4 regions of the Janthinobacterium amylolyticum genome follow, and region 1 is predicted to be linked to each of the others. Evidence: predicted binding sites of a transcription regulator. Region 1 holds the regulator's gene; each other region holds the start of a gene.
What was found. Region 1 encodes FNR, which switches genes on or off when oxygen is low (the NO sensors DNR and NnrR bind a similar motif). Its sites were predicted from a motif close to TTGATNNNNATCAA; they were not measured.

Region 1 (4,196 bases):
CCGCCCATCATGTGGATCAGATGCTTGCTGATGGCCAGGCCCAGGCCCGTGCCGCCGAAGCGCCGCGTGATGCTCTGGTCGCCCTGGGAAAAGGCCGTGAACAGCTGGGCCTGCTGCTGTTCCGTCATGCCGATGCCCGTGTCGCGCACCTCGAAGCGCAGCCAGGCCCGCTCGTTCTTGCTTTCCGCCACGCTGACGGCCACCACCACTTCGCCGCTTTCCGTAAATTTGATGGCGTTGCCGGCCAGGTTGACGAGGATTTGCTGCAGGCGCTGGGCGTCGCCGACGAGGCGGCGCGGCACCTCCGGTTCGACCGCGATGGCCAGTTCCAGTTCCTTTTCGCCCGCATTCATGGTCATCGTCGTGGCCAGGGTGTTCATGACTTCATCGAGGTCGAACTCGACGGGCGACAAGTCCATGCGGCGCGCTTCGATCTTGGAAAAATCCAGCACGTCGTTGAGGATGCCCAGCAGCGACTGGCCCGCCACGCGCACCATGGTCAGGTACTTGCGCTGCTCGGTGTCGAGCTTGGTATTGCCCAGCAAATACACCATGCCCAGCACGGCATTCAAGGGCGTGCGGATTTCATGGCTCATGTTGGCGACAAAATCGCTTTTCGCGCGGTTGGCCGCCTCGGCGCGGTCGCGCTCCCGCTCCAGTTCGCTGGCGCGCGCCTCGATCTCCTGCTGCAGCCGGTCGCGTTCGCTCATCAGGCCGTTGAACGCTTCCGTCAGCTCGCCGATTTCATCGCGCTGCTGTACCGGCACGGGCGTAAAGCGGCTGCCGGAGCGGCGCAGCGACAGCAGGGTGTCGCGCAGGCGCACCAGCGGCGACAGCAGGCGCACCGTGACCCAGGCCAGCACGGCGGCGGCCAGCAGCGAGGCGCCGATACTCCACAGCACCAGCCGGTACAGCACGCCATTGAAGGGCTCGAACGCATCGGCCACGGGCAGCGAGGCGGCCAGCAGCCAGTTGACGGACTTCAATCGCTTGAAGCTGTTGACGGCCGTCACGCCGCGGCTGTTGGTGCTGACCATGCTGCCCTCGCCATCTTCCTTCAGCAGCTGCGTCGTGACGGGGTTGGCGTTGGGCGCGCGCGGCTGCAGCAGCCGGCTGGCATCGGGGTACAGCACATAGCGCGGCACGGCTTCGCGCGTGAGGATGAAGTAATAGCCGCTCTTGCCCACCTTGGCCGTGCGCAAATGGCCCAGCATATTGTCCTTGTACAGGCGCAGCACGCCGATGACGATGCCGGCCACCTCGCCGTTGCTGTCCAGCACGGGCGCCACCATCTGCACGATGGGCAGATGGCTGGTCTTGCCCAGCATCGGTTCCGTGATCATCGCCTGTTTCGTGCGCATCACCGTCTGGAAGTAGGCGCGGTCGGCCACGTCGACACCGTTACGCCCTGGCACTTCGGGCACGTTGGCCACCACCTTGCCCTGCGTGTCGAGCACCAGTACATCGTCGAACAGGGCCAGCATGGCGCGCTGCTTGTAGTACTCGCGCAACTGGGCGGTGTCGGCCATCAGGGACGCAGGCTGGTGGCGCGCGGTCTGGGTGATGATGTCGAGCAGCATGGCCAGCTTGTCGTCGAGCTCGTCTGCGGTGCGCTCGATCAGGGCCGTTTGCTGGCTCAGCAGGACTTGCGTGAAATCGTCGCGCATGTGTTTCACCTGCACCATGGTAACTACGGCGATCATGGCGATCGACGTCAAACTGGTGGCCAGCGCGACTTTTGCTTTAATGCCGAGAGGCTTCATGATTTCCTTTTCAGTCCCAGAGGACAGGCGGCAGATAATGCTGTCAGGAATTTTCCTATCAATACGTTAACTTGGCAAGCACGGCTCGTCGAATTCCACGCCCCGGCGCAGGCTTTTGTGGATGTTGCCATAAAATTAAATGCCGAACGTCGTTTATTCAGTGAAATTACGGGGAATTAGGGTGAAATTGGCGTGAAATTGGCACATGGCAACGCACTATGCAGTAAACTTGTTGTTGCATTTTTCTAAAAGGGTCTGACATGACAGAAGCGCTACTCTCTCCAGCCTTGCCCACCGTGAACGTGGAAGCGTTGCGTGCGCGCTGCTCGACGTGCAGCATGCATCAATTGTGCCTGCCGATGGGCCTCGATGTGGGTGACATGGACAGGCTGGACCAGATTATCGGCCGCCGCCGCAAGGTCGTGCGCGGCGCCTCGCTGTTCCGCATCGGCGACTCGTTCCAGAACCTGTACGCGATCCGCCTGGGCCACTTCAAGACGTACCAGATCAATCCTGGCGGCGAAGAGCAGGTGACGGGTTTCCAGATGGCGGGCGAACTGCTGGGCATGGACGCCATCAGCGCCGACCGCCACCACTGCAATGCCGTGGCGCTGGAAGACAGCGAAGTATGTGAAATTCCGTTTTCCAGCCTGGAACAATTGCTGGGCAATATGCCTACCCTGCTGCGCCATTTCCACCGCATGATGAGCCAGGAAATCACGCGCGAGCAAAGCGTGATGCTGTTGCTGGGCAATATGCAGGCGACGCAGCGTTTTGCCGCCTTCATCGTCAACCTGGCGTCGCGCTACGAGGCGCGTGGCTATTCGGGCAGCAATTTCCAGCTGCGCATGTCGCGCGAGGAAATCGGCAACTACCTGGGCCTGACCATCGAGAGCGTCAGCCGTTTATTGTCGAAGTTCAAGAAGGAAGGCTGGCTGCGCGTGTCGAACCGCGAGATCGAGATCTTGCAGCCGGCCAAACTGAAGGCCATCACGGCCGGTACGGACGTCTGCAAATAAGGCTTATAACTCTTCATCCGCATGCAGCGCGATGCTGCGTTGCGCTGGCCAGGTCCAGATACCGGACAGGCGCCACTCGCGCGTCGTGTTTTCCACCAGCACCTGCCAGCGGCTGCGCTCGAGCATCGGCAGCGCCACGGAAAAATTGCCGGCCGCATCGGGCTGCACCAGCAGCTTGATGTCTTTTTCCGGCAGGGTCGCATGCGCCAGGTGCAGCTGCAACGGTGCCTGGTAGGCCTTGCCGAAGCTGTGCACGGAACCCGTCAGGCGCGCCTGCGCCACGTCATACGCGAGGCTGGTATCCATGGCCAGGTTGCTGGCGGCCGTATCGCGCCGCAAGTCCTGGTTGATGGCCTTGCCCTGCTTGTAGTAGTCGCCCACCACCAGCGCGTCGGGCTGCGTAAATGCGATGTAGCCCATGAAGCTGCCGACGACGACGGACAGGCCGGGGCCGATCATCAGCAGCCATGGCCAGCGGTGCTTGTACCACGGTGCAACGGGGGCTTGCAGTTTCAGACTGTCGGACATGTTGTTCTCCTTGGGGCCAGACCCTTTGGCTTTGACCCCAGCTTTTGCTTCTGGGTTGAAAATACAGTAAACCTGCCGCAGGTTTGATGCTGCCCCTACGGCGAAATACCGGGGTCGGACCCAGGGGATCCGACCCCGGATCAACATCACCGCGGCACGATGAACACGGCGCTTTCACGCACATGCAGCGACGGGTCGTCCAGCGATTGCAGCTCGATGGTGATCTTGTTCGAGCCCTTCTCGCCCACGCCGTGCGGCATGCGCAGGCGGATCGGCCAGCCCAGCGTTTCCGTCGGCTGCAAGGTCACTTCTTCGCGCGTCAGCAAGGTCAGGCCCGGCAAGCCGGCCACGCTGATCTTGAAATGCTGGCTTTGCTCGGAGGTGTTCATGATCTGCAGGCGGTAGACGTTTTCGATCATGCCGTCTTCCACTTCGCGTCCCATGGAACCGCGGTCGCGGATGACATCCATCTTCAATGGCGTGCGCAGGGCCAGCGAGGTACACACGGCGATGATGATCAGCGCCAGGATGGACGTGTAGATCAGCACGCGCGGGCGCATGGCGCGCTGGCGGATCTGCTGCGAATTGAAGTTGTTTTCCATCGCATGGTCGGTGCTGTAGCGTATCAGGCCACGCGGCCGCTCGACCTTGTCCATCACGCTGTTGCAGGCATCGACGCAGGCGGCGCAGCCGATGCATTCATACTGCAGGCCATTGCGGATATCGATGCCGGTCGGACACACCTGCACGCACAAGGTACAGTCGATGCAGTCGCCCAGCTTGGCGTTGTTGCCGGCCTTCTTGCTCATGGCGCCGCGTGGTTCGCCGCGCTTGGCGTCGTAGGTGATGATCAGGGTGTCCTGGTCGAACATGGCGCTCTGGAAGC
Region 2 (4,196 bases), on a different contig from region 1:
GGCCGGCAAGCTTTCCGGAGCGGAACCGTTAGCCAGTTCCGTAAGCTGGTCGGCAACAAAGCCGGACGCTTGCAGCGCCGCCTCGATGGCGATCGGGGTGACGGGCGCGGCGCCCGTGCGCAAGGCATCGAACAGGTTTTCCGTCAGATGGCAGGCTGCCACCAGCGCAGGCAGGCCCATGAAGCCGGCACCGCCCTTGATGGTGTGAAAAGAACGAAACACGGCATTCAGTGTTTCCTTGTTATCCGGATCGCGTTCGAGACGCAATAAGTGCTCTTCAACATTAACCGCAAGATCCATCGCCTCGACGACGAAATCCTTGAGCATATCGTCCATTAGAATCCCAAATCCGCAAGAAGGTCATCCACATTATCCTGGTCCAGCGCCACCGACGGCACGGACGGGCCCTGCATCAGCGGCGCATCCTGCTTCTGCGCGAGTTTTTCGCGCACTTCGGCCGGCGCGTTGTCGCGCAGCAGCTGGGCCAGCTCGTTTTCCACCGTCTTGGTGATATTGACCACTTTTTTGATCAGCTGTCCCGTGATGTCCTGGAAGTCCTGGGCCATCATGATTTCCAGCAAGCGTGCTTTTTCCGCTTCCGTTGCCTCCGTCACGGCTTGCGCGAACTGGCGCGAGTCGCCGGCCAAGGCCTTGAATTCTTCCAGGCTCAGCTTGCCGTCGAACAGGGCCGTCCAGCGGCTGTCCATGTCCTTGGCCTTCTTCGACAGCACGTCCTGTGCCGGCATGCCTTCGTCGAGCGTGTTCAGGACCTTGTTGGCGGCCTGCTCGGTCAAGGTGGCAACATATTCCAGGCGGTCCTGGGCGTCGACGATCTGCGACGACGCTTCCGTCAGGGCCTTGTCGTAGCCCAGTTCGCGCAGCGAATCGTGCAGCAGGCGCACGATGCCGCCCAGGCGCTCGAACATCGGCTTGTCGGACTGGTCGACCGGATCGGCCGGGTCAGCCGCGTCGGCGGCTACGGCGGCAGCCGCCGGCGCCGCTTCCGGGGCGGCGGGTGCGGCGGCGGGTGCCGGTGCAGGCACGGCGGCGCTGGCCGATACGGAATCGAACAGCGCGTCAAAATCGTCATCCGCGATCACGGCGGGAGCGGGCGCGGCGACAGGCGCCGGCTTGGCTGCGGCCGCGCTTTGCGCGGATACTTCATCGAATAATGCATCGAAATCATCAGCGGCGTTGGTCATATCCCTGCTTCTCCATAATTTGTCAAAATTCCGCCTGAACTGTGCGTTTTACAGACTGATACCCGCAATTTCTCGATTAAGATGATTTGAGGCAATACCGCTGCGATGGTGCGAGTGTAGCAGGGCGCCGCCCTGTTGGTAAATCTCAAAACGCGCTTCCTGGTGCAAAGCGGGCTTGCAAGAGCTTTTCCACCAGGAAATAAGTGTTCCTACTGTTGTATTTTGAAATACTACCATTGGCCTGCAGGCAAGACCACGCTTCGCGCAAGAAATCCTGCGCGCGTGGAGTCCTTGCAACGGCGCCGCCGCATTGTATTGTGCGGCAAAAACACGGTCTTTCTGCCAATGTTGTCTATACTGAAGGTGCAGGAGTGTTGATAATTATCAAGTCTTTACATGAATACAATGCTGTCGCCACGTCTACAATAAGGGGCGTTGCGCGTGCCGATCCACCGATGAAGGAGCTGCCATGTATAAGAAAATTCTGATCGCCACGGACGGGTCGGCCGTCTCCAATTTGACGGCCTGTGCCGGTGTTGCCTTTGCCGAGCAGATGCACGCCGACATCCTGGCCGTGTACGTGGCGCCCGAATACCAGTACCCCGTCTACATCGAAATCATTCCGCCCAGCTATCCCAGCGAAGAGGAATACCGCATCGCCATGCGCAAGGCGGGCGCCGACCACTGGCAGCCGATCCTGGACGCGGCCGCCAAGCGGGGCCTGGAAGCGACGGGCCTGACGGCGTTTTCCGACAGCCCGGCCCTGAAGATCGTGGAAGTGGCGCAGCTGCAGCAGTGCGACCTGATCTTCATGGGCTCGCATGGCCGCAGCGGCTGGGGCCAGCTGCTGCTGGGCAGCGTGACCAATAAAGTGCTGTCGCATTCGAAATTGCCCGTGCTGGTGCACAGGCTGATCAAGGAACCCGCGCCGCAATAGCGTGTCAGATGGCGACAGGGTGCCAACAAGGGGCAACTGTTAAGAAAAAGGCAAATCGACGGCCGTTTTCAGTTAATATGACAAGCTTACTCGTTTCTTAACATTGGGGTCTCCGGCAACGGCCGCCCTGCAGATTGCCCGCCTATGATACGTATTGTGATTGCCGACGACCACACCATCATGCGCGAGGGCTTGAAGCGCATACTCGACGGCGCGCCGGACATCGATATCGTCGGCGAGGCCATCGACGGCTTTGAAGTGCTCAACCATGTACGCCAGGGCGGTTTCGACCTGCTGCTGCTCGACCTGTCGATGCCGGGCCGCAGCGGCGTCGACCTGATCCGGCAAATCCGCAGCGAAGCGCCCAAGCTGGCCATCCTGATCCTCACCATGCACGAGGAAGAGCAATATGCGGTGCGCGCCATCCGTGCCGGCGCGCAAGGCTATCTGACCAAGGAAAGCGCGGGCACGCAGCTGGTGGGCGCCATCCACAAGGTGGCGTCGGGACGCCCCTACATCAGCGCCGAAGTGGCCGAGCAGCTGGTGCTCAACATCATGATGCCGAACGAGAGCCTGCTGCACAAGCAGCTGTCGGACCGCGAATTCGAAGTCTTTTCCCTGCTGGTGGCCGGCAAGTCGATCACGGAAATCGCCAACAACCTGCACCTGAGCGTGAAAACCGTCAGCACGCACAAGACGCGCATCATGCAAAAGATGGGCATGAGTTCGCTTTCGGAAATGGTGCAATACGCCGTTGCCCACCGCCTGCTTTCCCCCTTCAAGACCTGAACCCGCCGGCGCGTGCCCCACGCGCCAACTGTAGGAACAATCCTACTCTACCTACCGCAGCTCCTACTGCCATATTCAGCCACTGCTGATATGAATTCCATACGGTTGTTGGCATACTGAAACCAGTTATCAAGTTGCTGGGAAGTTACTTCATCACACAGCAAGTCTTCAGCGAATTGAGCATTACCTGCCAGGACTGAGCGCCGCCGATAGCCTGCTAGCGTGCCCGCAGCCCTCGCGCATCCCGTCATTCAACTCTGAACTACCTGTCACCAGGAGATGAACATGCTGTCCACGCAAACGCCTGAAAACCGCCCCGCCACGCCATCGCAAATCCCGTCGCCTTCGATGGAAGCGGGACGCCAGCGCCAAGGACGGCTGTGGTCGAACCTGAAGGAAGTATGCGACTTGCTGCATATCTCCAGCGCCTGCGCCATCGCCGCCGACGAGCTGCTGTTCCAGCATGTGCAATTCAAGACCGGCCAGCGCGTGCACACCATCGGCCAGCCTTTCGACACCCTGTATATCGTCAATTCCGGCTTCCTGAAAACCGTGCTCATCGATGAATTCGGCAATGAGCAAGTGCTGAGCTTTCCCATGAAGGGCGACATGCTGGGCGTCGACGGCATCCATTCGCGCCATTACTCATCCGAAGCGGTGGCCCTGTCCGACTGCGACCTGATCCTGCTGCCCTTCAAGAAGTTGACGGCGCTGGGCAGGGTGCACCTGGAACTGGAAAATGTGATGTATGGCGTGATGAGCCGCGAACTGGTGCGCGAGCAAGCCATGATCGGCATGCTGGGCGCCCTCAGCGCTGAAGCGCGCGTGGCCCGCTTCCTCGTCTCGCTGGCCGAGCGTTTCGGACAGATGGGTTATTCCAGCAAGCTGTTCAACCTGCGCATGACGCGCCACGAAATCGGCAGCTACCTGGGCCTGACCCTGGAAACGGTCAGCCGCACCCTGTCCGCCTTCAATGAAATCGGCCTGATCACGGTAGACCAGCGCACCATCGGCATCAAGGATCCGGATGCGCTGAAAACCCTGCGCCGGCTGCCGCCATCGCGCTCGCGCGCCAAGCAACTGGCCGCCGCCAAGCTGAAGGCCGATGCGGCCGCCGCCAGCGAAGCTTCGGCGCAATTACTGGCCACTATCTAAGTCATCTTCAAGAAATGTGGCTGAATTTATTGCGGCTGACTTAGCCGCACGTTCCCTTCCTTCAAGCTTGGCACAGGCTTGACCCGGCCGAGGCGCACAACGCTTCGCCGGGT
Region 3 (4,196 bases), on a different contig from region 1:
CGACCGGCGCAGGCGCGCCGGTGCCGTATTGACGATGCTTACTTTGCCTGGCGGCGGCGCGCCATCCAGCCCAGCACGCCGAGGCCGGCGAGCAGCATGGCATAGGTTTCCGGTTCGGGAATCGCGGAAACATAGGCGCGGTAATTGCTCAGGTCCTTGGGCAAGCCCGCCACCGTGAAGGTGCTGCCGGCGGCCAGCGGCGCGGCCCAGTGGAAGACCAGCTCGCCCTGGCCGAAGTGGATGGCCAGGTAATCGTAGGCGGCCGCGCTGGTGAAGGAATTGACGCCGCCGCCTGCCGCCGCCGAGCTGCCTGCCGTGCAGCCCGAGGTGGCGCTGTCGCAATAGGAGACGGCCGCGCCCAGGCTGGTGCCGAAGGCATCATTGATATAGCCCTGGATGTCGGTGGGACTTTGCGGCGTGAGATTGCCGTCATAGTATTTCACCATCAGCGCCGGTGACGGGGTATAGGTCACGGCGCTGCCGTCGATGATGAAACCGCTGGCCGGTCCCACGTCCACCCATGTGGCGGCCTGCGCCGCACCAGCCATGAGCGTCACGGCGGCCAGCATGGATGCCCGTGTGGCAATGCTTGTTATGCTTTTCATGAAAATCCCCTTTTTATAGTGCAGTCCTTCACCGTCCCAGGGCGCGCTCCTTCCTGTCGAGGAGGTCATCCCGTCGCCCGGCTGCCTGTGCGTGAGTACGCATATGCAAGCTTACTCTTGATGTAAACTAATACAATTTAAATAATACTATTGGTAATATTGATAATATCGAGCGCGACTATGCACAGCCTGCTATGGCGCGGTGTATGGCGGGGCGGGAGGGGCGTGCTGGACGGTGTATGCCGGCCGCGCACGCAGGGGAGCGGAAGGAAGGGAAGCTTAGTCGGGGTTGTTGCTGACGCCAAACAGGCGGTCCTTGGCATTGAGCAGTTTCTGCACCTTGGCGCCCATCTTCATCAGCTGCGCCATCGATTCGGGCGACAGGCGCTGCAAGTCGTCGAACCAGGTATTGGCCAGGTCGACCAGTTCATACATTTCACGCATGCGTTCCTGCGCGTATTGATCCACCGGTTCCGTGGCCGGCGCCAGCAGTGATTCGCGCAGCACCGTCAGCGTGGGCGCCACTTCGCGGCGGCGGCGCTCGGCGGCCACCACGCGGAAGATTTGCCACACATCGCCCAGCGAGGAAAAATACTCGCGCCGGTCGCCCGGAATGCGCGACTGGCGGATCAGGCCCCAGCCTTGCAATTCCTTCAGGCCGATGCTCACGTTCGAGCGCGAAAAACTCAGGTGCTCCGCGATTTCGTCCGCATGCAGCGGGTGCTCGGCAACAAACAACAGGGCGTAGACCTGTCCCACCGTGCGGTTGAAGCCCCAGCGGCTGCCCATCTCGCCAAAGTGGCTGACGAAGGTCAGGATCAGCGGCGTCATTTGGATGTGTTGAGTTTTCATAAGTATTTGAATTTTTTCACGGCATACTGGCGGGGTCAATTGATATATGTCATGTTTCGCAGTATTATACAAAATATCGAATTTACAGAAATCTCTGAAAACTCAAAAAGTATACAGATGCATATCACGCCATTGTCCTTGCCCCGCTTTCTCCTTCCCCGTGTTGCCAGCCTGGTGCAAGGGGGCGCCGCCTTGCTGTGGCTGCCGCAAGCGGCCTTGCTGGCCTGGGCCGTGCAAGCCATGCAGGGCGGCGCCGGCTGGCGTGCCGCGCTGGTGCCGGCGGCCGGCGTGCTGCTGCTGGGCGTGCTGCGCGCCGTGTGCGAAGCGTGGGGCGCACGGCGCATGTATGCGGCGGCGCGCGCGCACTTGTCCACCTTGCGGGCCCAAGTGGCGCAGGCGCTGGCGCGCCGTTCGCCGCTGGACCGCCAGCGCGCCCAGTCGGGCCAGGCGGCCAGCGTCATGGCCGAGCAGGCCGAGGCCATCGTGCCCTACCTGGTGCGCTACAAGCCGGCGCGCTGGAAAGTGCTGATCGTGCCGCTGGTGATCCTCGCCGTGGTGGCGCCCCTGTCGTGGATCGCCGCCCTGATCCTGTTCATCGCCGCCCCCCTGATTCCCGTCTTCATGGCCCTCGTCGGCATGGGTGCGCAGGCGGCCAGCCGCGCGCAGATGGTGGAAATGGGCGGCATGAATGCCTTCCTGCTGGACCGCCTGCGCGGCCTGGCCACCCTGCGCGCGCTGGACGCCGTCGACGCCACCGCCGAACGCCTGGATGCCTCGTCGCAATCCGTGCGCCGCCGCACGATGGTGGTGCTGCGCATCGCCTTTCTGTCATCCGCCGTGCTGGAACTGTTTTCCGCGCTCGGTGTCGCCATGGTGGCGGCCTTCATCGGCTTTTCCCTGCTGGGCAGCATCCATTTCGGCACCTGGGGCCGCGCGCTGAGCCTGGGGCAGGGCTTGTTCATCCTGCTGCTGGCGCCCGCGTTCTTCGAGCCGCTGCGCGAACTGGCCGCCGTCTGGCACGACAAGGCGGCCGGCGAAGCGGGTCTTGCCGGCCTGCACGACCTGGCCGACGGCGGCGTGCCCTTGCCTGGCGCCGAAGTGGCGGCCGCCGCCGTGTCCCCCGCCGCCATGGCCCAGGCGGCGGCGCCCGCCGTCGATATCCGGCAACTGCGTTTTGCCCATCCCGGCGAAGCGCCCGTGTTCGACGGTTTCGACTTGACGGTAGGCCCCGGCGAGCACGTGGCCCTGCTGGGCGCCAGCGGCGCGGGCAAGACTACCTTGCTGTCGCTGCTGGCCGGGCTGCTGCCCGCCAGCGGCGGCGACATCCGCATCGGCGGCGTGCGTCTGAACGACAGCACGGTCAACACCTTGCGCCAGCGCATGGCCTGGATGGGCCAGCGTCCGCACGTGTTTGCCGCCTCCGTCAGCCAGAACGTGACCCTGGGCCGCACAGGCGCCACCGCCGCGCAAGTGACGCAGGCGCTGCACCTGGCCGACCTGGCTGCCGTGGCACAGGCGCAGCCGGCCGTCATGCTCAGCGATGGCGGCCAGGGCCTGTCCGGTGGCGAAGCCGTGCGCCTGGCGCTGGCCCGCGTGGCACTGCATCCGCACGCGGACTTGCTGCTGGTCGATGAGCCGACGGCCCACCTGGACAGTGAAACGGCGGCGCGCGTCACGGATGCCCTGCTGGCCCTGGCCAGGGGCAAGACGATGCTTGTTGCCACGCATGACCCCGTGCTGGCCAGCCGCCTGCAGCGCACGCTGCTGGTCGATGCCCGGCCGAGTCATCAGGAAGAAGCGGCGGTGCGCGCATGAACACTTCGCTCGCCTTGAACCCTGTGCTGCGGCAGTTGCTGCTGGCCCAGCCGGGCAAGCTGATCGGCGGCGCCATGCTGGCCGCCCTGACGGTGCTGGCCGGCATGGCCTTGCTGGGACTGTCCGGCTGGTTCATCACGGCCACCTCTGTTGCCGGCCTGCACGCTTCGACGGCCATCGTGTTTGATGTCTTCGGCCCATCGGCCGGCATCCGTTTGCTGGCCATCGGCCGCACGGGGTCGCGCTATGCGGAACGGCTGGTCACGCATGACGCCACGTTTGCCGCGCTGGCCAGCATCCGCGTGCAGCTGTTCCGTGGCTGGTCGCGCCCGGAAGCGGCCAGCCGTTTGCTGCGCCAGCCCGCCAAACTGCTGTTCCGCCTGACGGCCGATATCGACGCGCTTGAATCGCTGTACCTGCGCCTGCTGGTGCCCGCCTTCACGGCCCTGTGCGCCGCCTTGCTGGCGGGCGTGGCGCTGGGCGTCATGCAGTGGCAGCTGGGCGTGGGCATGGCCGTGTGGCTGCTGGCCGCCGGCGGCGGCATCAGCTGGATCGTGGCGCGGCGTGCGCGCCGTCCCGCCATCGTACGCTCGCGCGCCATTGAAAAGCTGCGCTCGGGCAGCATCGACCTGGTGGCGGGCCAGACCGACCTGGTGATGGCCGGGCGCATCGACGCCCAATGCGCCGCGCTGGCCCGGATCGACCAGTCGCTGGCGCAGGCCGACCTTGCCTTGCAGCGCCTGGAAACTTCCGCCGGCGCCGCATATGGCGTGGCCGGCAGCGTGACCCTGGCCGGCGTGCTGCTGGCCGTGGCCGCGCTGGTGCAGCAGCAGGCGCTGGACCTGCCGCTGGCGGCCCTGGCCCTGCTGATCGCCCTGACGGCCGTCGAGCCGTTTGCCGGACTGCGCCGTGGCGCGCTGGAAG
Region 4 (4,196 bases), on a different contig from region 1:
GGTGCGGCGCTTGATTTCCAGGCTGGTCTTGCCCAGTTCCAGCAGACGGTCCAGGTCCGCCAGCAAGGCTGCTTCGTCACCGCGCCACAAATGGCCCAGGCGCGCGCAGTTGATGGTCACCACGCCCAGGGAACCCGTCTGCTCGGCGGAACCGAACAGGCCATTGCCGCGTTTCAGCAGTTCGCGCAAGTCCAGCTGCAAGCGGCAGCACATGGAGCGGATCATGTTCGGCTTGAGTTCCGAATTGATGAAGTTCTGGAAGTAGGGCAGGCCGTAGCGGGCCGTCATTTCGAACAGGCGCTGCGCGTTGTCGCTATGCCAGTCGAAATCCTCGGTGATGTTGTAGGTGGGGATGGGGAAAGTGAAGACCCGGCCCTTGGCGTCGCCCGCCATCATGATCTCGATGTAGGCGCGGTTGATCATGTCCATTTCCGCCTGCAGCTCGCCATAGCTGAAGTTCATTTCCTGGCCGGCGATGACGGGAATCTGCTCGCGCAGGTCGTCCGGGCAGACCCAGTCGAACGTCAGGTTGGTGAACGGCGTCTGCGTACCCCAGCGCGACGGCACGTTGAGGTTGAAGATCAGCTCCTGCATGTATTGGCGCACGTCTTCGTAGCGCAGGCCGTCCTTGCGGATGAACGGCGCCATATAGGTGTCGAAGGAGCTGAACGCCTGCGCGCCGGCCCACTCGTTTTGCAGGGTGCCGAGAAAATTGACGATCTGGCCAATGGCGCTCGACATGTGCTTCGGCGGGCCGGACTCGATCTTGCCCGGCACGCCGTTCAAGCCTTCATGCAGCAGGGTGCGCAGCGACCAGCCGGCGCAATAGCCGGCCAGCATGTCGAGGTCGTGGATGTGCAGGGCTGCCTCGCGGTGCGCGGCGCCCACGTCGGGCGGATATACCTGGTCCAGCCAGTAGTTGGCGATCACCTTGCCCGACACATTGAGTATCAGGCCGCCCAGCGAATAACCCTGGTTGGCGTTGGCGTTGACACGCCAGTCGCGCCGTTCCAGGTATTCATTGATGGACGCGGCGACATCGACCTGGCCGCGTGATGGAAGAACTGCATTCGTCGTCATGAAACCTCCAATAAACACAACATGCGGTGTTTTTATGGAGATTAATCACTAAATATAGTGGCGTCAAAGGGCGCGTGCGATTGCCTGGCGAATCCTTGACCCAGGTGAAAAAAACGCCTCAGCGGTTTTTTTTCACGCCCGCCTGGCGCAGGATCAGCCACGTGGCGCCGCACCAGGCGCTGCCGCAGATGGCGATGCTGATGATGGAGGCGGGCAGCACGTGCGTCCAGATTTCCAGCGCCGAGTAGGTGCTCCAGCTGGCCACGCGCGCGTCGAAGGTGACGTAATTGGCCAGCTGCCAGTAGACGGCCAGCAGGCCGGTACAGATGGCTGCCTGGCGTGCCACGGGCATGGCGCGGCGGGCGAAGACGGCTTGCAGGAACAGCAGCAGCATGCCGGCCCAGGCGCCCAGCGCCTCTGGCGAGAGGATGTTCAGCGCCTCGGCGTCATAACCGTCGGCGGGCGAGGCCCACTGGATTTGCAGTACGGTGAGAAACAGGGTCAGCAGGAAAATGAGCAGCGGTTTGCGGGGCATGGCGGTCGTGGGAACAGGGTCGAGGTGGGCATTTTACAGCCAGGTCAAGCAAGTTGAACACGCGCCAGTCATGCATGCATTCCTTCACCTGCGTCAAGGACTGCGCTGCCAGCGCGGGGCTATAGTCTGCACCCTGAGCCGACACAGGAATGTGAACATCATGATGCTTGAATCAACCACCGCCACCCGCGTGGCCGGACCGCTGGAACTGGTCTGTCCCGCCGGCAGCCTGCCTGCCCTGAAAGCGGCCGTCGACAATGGCGCCGACACCGTTTACCTGGGCTTTCGCGACGCTACCAATGCGCGCAATTTCGCCGGCCTCAATTTCGATGAAAAGGCCATCGCCGAGGGCGTGCGCTACGCCCACCAGTATGGCCGCAAGGTGCTGCTGGCGCTGAACACCTATCCGCAGCCGCACAACTGGGCCGTGTGGCGCAGCGCCATCGACCGCGCCGCGCTGGCGGGCATCGACGCCATGATCGTCGCCGACCCGGGCCTGATGGCCTACGCCAGCGAGCACCATCCGCAACTGCGCCTGCATTTGTCCGTGCAGGGCTCGGCCACGAACTACGAAGCCATCAATTTTTACCATGAACACTTCGGCATCGCCCGCGCCGTGCTGCCGCGTGTGCTGTCCATGGCACAGGTCGAGCAGCTGATCAGCAAGACGGAAGTCGAGATCGAGGTCTTCGGCTTCGGCAGCCTGTGCGTGATGGTCGAGGGGCGCTGCGCGCTGTCGTCGTATGCGACGGGTGAGGCGCCGAACACGCACGGCGTGTGCTCGCCGGCGAAAGCCGTGCGCTGGCTGGAAACGCCGCAAGGCCTGGAGTCGCGCCTGAACGGCGTGCTGATCGACCGCTACGCGCCGGGCGAAAACGCCAGCTATCCCACCCTGTGCAAGGGGCGTTTCGAAGTCAACGACGAAGAGTATTACGCCATCGAGGAACCGGCCAGCTTGAATACCCTGGCGCTGCTGCCACAGCTGATCGCCATGGGCGTACGCGCCGTGAAGATCGAAGGACGCCAGCGCAGCCCCGCCTACGTGGCGCAGGTGACGCGCGTGTGGCGCGAAGCAATCGACGCCTGCCGCGAAGGCAATGCGCGCTACGCAGTCAGGCCGGGCTGGATGGCGGCCATGGACAAGCTGGCCGAAGGACAGCAGCACACATTGGGCGCCTACCATCGCTCCTGGAAATAGCAAAACCTGCGGCGCGTCGCGAGGCGCGCCTGCGATGCTCACCGCCTCGGCGGCGCCGTGCTATGCCACGGTTGCGCTTCTCGACCACGCCGCGAGCCGTTCGCAACGGCTTTGCAGCTTAAAAAATACTGGAAAAGGCATGCTGAAACTATCTTTGGGTCCCTTGCTGTACTACTGGCCGCGCGGGACCGTCTTCGAGTTTTACCAGCAGATGGCCACGTCGGCCGTCGATATCGTCTACCTGGGTGAGACCGTGTGCTCGCGACGGCACGAACTGCGCCTGGGCGACTGGCTCGATATCGCCGACATGCTGACGGCCAGCGGCAAGGAAGTGGTGCTGTCGACGCAGGCGCTGATCGAGGCGGGCGCCGAACTGGCGACCCTGCGCCGTATCACGGCCAATGGCCGCTATTGCGTCGAGGCGAACGACATGGGCGCCGTGCATTGCATGGAAAAGGGTGCGCCCTTCGTCGCCGGTCCGCATTTGAACCTGTTCAATGGCCCCAGCCTGCAACTGATGGCGCGCCTGGGTGCGCGGCGCTGGGTGATGCCGCTGGAAATGGGCCAGGCGGCGCTGGCCGAAATGCAGCGCCAGAAACCGCAGGGGCTGGAGACGGAAGTCTTTGCCTACGGCCGCATGCCGCTGGCGTTTTCCGCGCGCTGCTTCACGGCGCGCAACCGCAATCTGCCGAAGGACGATTGCGGCTACAGCTGCCTGGAAGAGCCGGACGGCTTGCTGCTGCGCACGCGCGATGAAGTGCCGTTCCTGGTACTCAATGGCACGCAGACGCAGTCCGCGCTGGTCTACAACCTGGTGCGCGAACTCGACGCCATGCGCGACATGGGCGTGGCCGTGGCGCGCATCAGCCCGCAGGCGATGAACACGGAAAAAATCATCGCCATCTTTGACCGCGCGCGGCGCGGCCAGGTCAGCGGCATCGGCGCCCAGGCGCAGCTGGCCGCCTGCCAGCCGGCCGGCGCCTGCGATGGCTATTGGTATGGCCAGCCCGGCATGGAACAGCACACCGCCCATTGAGCGTATCGAAAGGATGATCATGCAAGACCAACTGGAAAGACTGCCCGTCCCGGCCCCGGTGCCGGTTTCCGCTACCCACGGCTCTTGCAAGGCGGGGCCGTCGTACCGCCTGCCGGAACCGCTGGCCGATCTGCTGTCCAAGCTGCCGCCGTATCCCGCGTCCTGGCTGTTCGTGCAGGGATTGAACCGGCTGCTGGCGCCGCAGCTGCCCGACGACGTGCGGCGCAGCCTGGAAGGGCGCAGCCTGCGCTTGCGCCTGCTCGACGCGGGCATCGCCTTCGATTTCGAGTGGCAGGGCACGGTCTTCGTGGCCGAGCGTTATGTGGACGTGCCGGAGCTGTGCATTG

Region 2: the regulator FNR is predicted to act here: its motif matches at 1,577-1,590, upstream of ACQ4WR_RS17210 (universal stress protein).
Region 3: the regulator FNR is predicted to act here: its motif matches at 1,497-1,510, upstream of cydD (thiol reductant ABC exporter subunit CydD).
Region 4: the regulator FNR is predicted to act here: its motif matches at 1,699-1,712, upstream of ubiU (ubiquinone anaerobic biosynthesis protein UbiU).

The regions. Positions count from the first base shown of each region.
Region 1 is NZ_JBNYXL010000005.1:394,070-398,265, forward strand. Features, by position in the region: gene ACQ4WR_RS13275 (HAMP domain-containing sensor histidine kinase) at 1-1,763, opposite strand, end outside; gene fnr (fumarate/nitrate reduction transcriptional regulator Fnr) at 2,024-2,782, shown strand; gene ACQ4WR_RS13285 (FixH family protein) at 2,786-3,310, opposite strand; gene ccoG (cytochrome c oxidase accessory protein CcoG) at 3,457-4,196, opposite strand, start outside.
Region 2 is NZ_JBNYXL010000007.1:333,921-338,116, reverse strand. Features, by position in the region: gene ACQ4WR_RS17220 (chemotaxis protein CheA) at 1-336, opposite strand, end outside; gene ACQ4WR_RS17215 (protein phosphatase CheZ) at 336-1,202, opposite strand; gene ACQ4WR_RS17210 (universal stress protein) at 1,672-2,139, shown strand; gene ACQ4WR_RS17205 (response regulator) at 2,284-2,928, shown strand; gene ACQ4WR_RS17200 (Crp/Fnr family transcriptional regulator) at 3,277-4,083, shown strand.
Region 3 is NZ_JBNYXL010000004.1:166,128-170,323, reverse strand. Features, by position in the region: gene ACQ4WR_RS10035 (PEP-CTERM sorting domain-containing protein) at 39-605, opposite strand; gene ACQ4WR_RS10030 (GbsR/MarR family transcriptional regulator) at 885-1,457, opposite strand; gene cydD (thiol reductant ABC exporter subunit CydD) at 1,575-3,272, shown strand; gene ACQ4WR_RS10020 (amino acid ABC transporter ATP-binding/permease protein) at 3,269-4,196, shown strand, end outside.
Region 4 is NZ_JBNYXL010000004.1:334,217-338,412, reverse strand. Features, by position in the region: gene ACQ4WR_RS10830 (ribonucleoside triphosphate reductase) at 1-1,080, opposite strand, end outside; gene ACQ4WR_RS10825 (hypothetical protein) at 1,199-1,615, opposite strand; gene ubiU (ubiquinone anaerobic biosynthesis protein UbiU) at 1,776-2,813, shown strand; gene ubiV (ubiquinone anaerobic biosynthesis protein UbiV) at 2,953-3,849, shown strand; gene ubiT (ubiquinone anaerobic biosynthesis accessory factor UbiT) at 3,869-4,196, shown strand, end outside.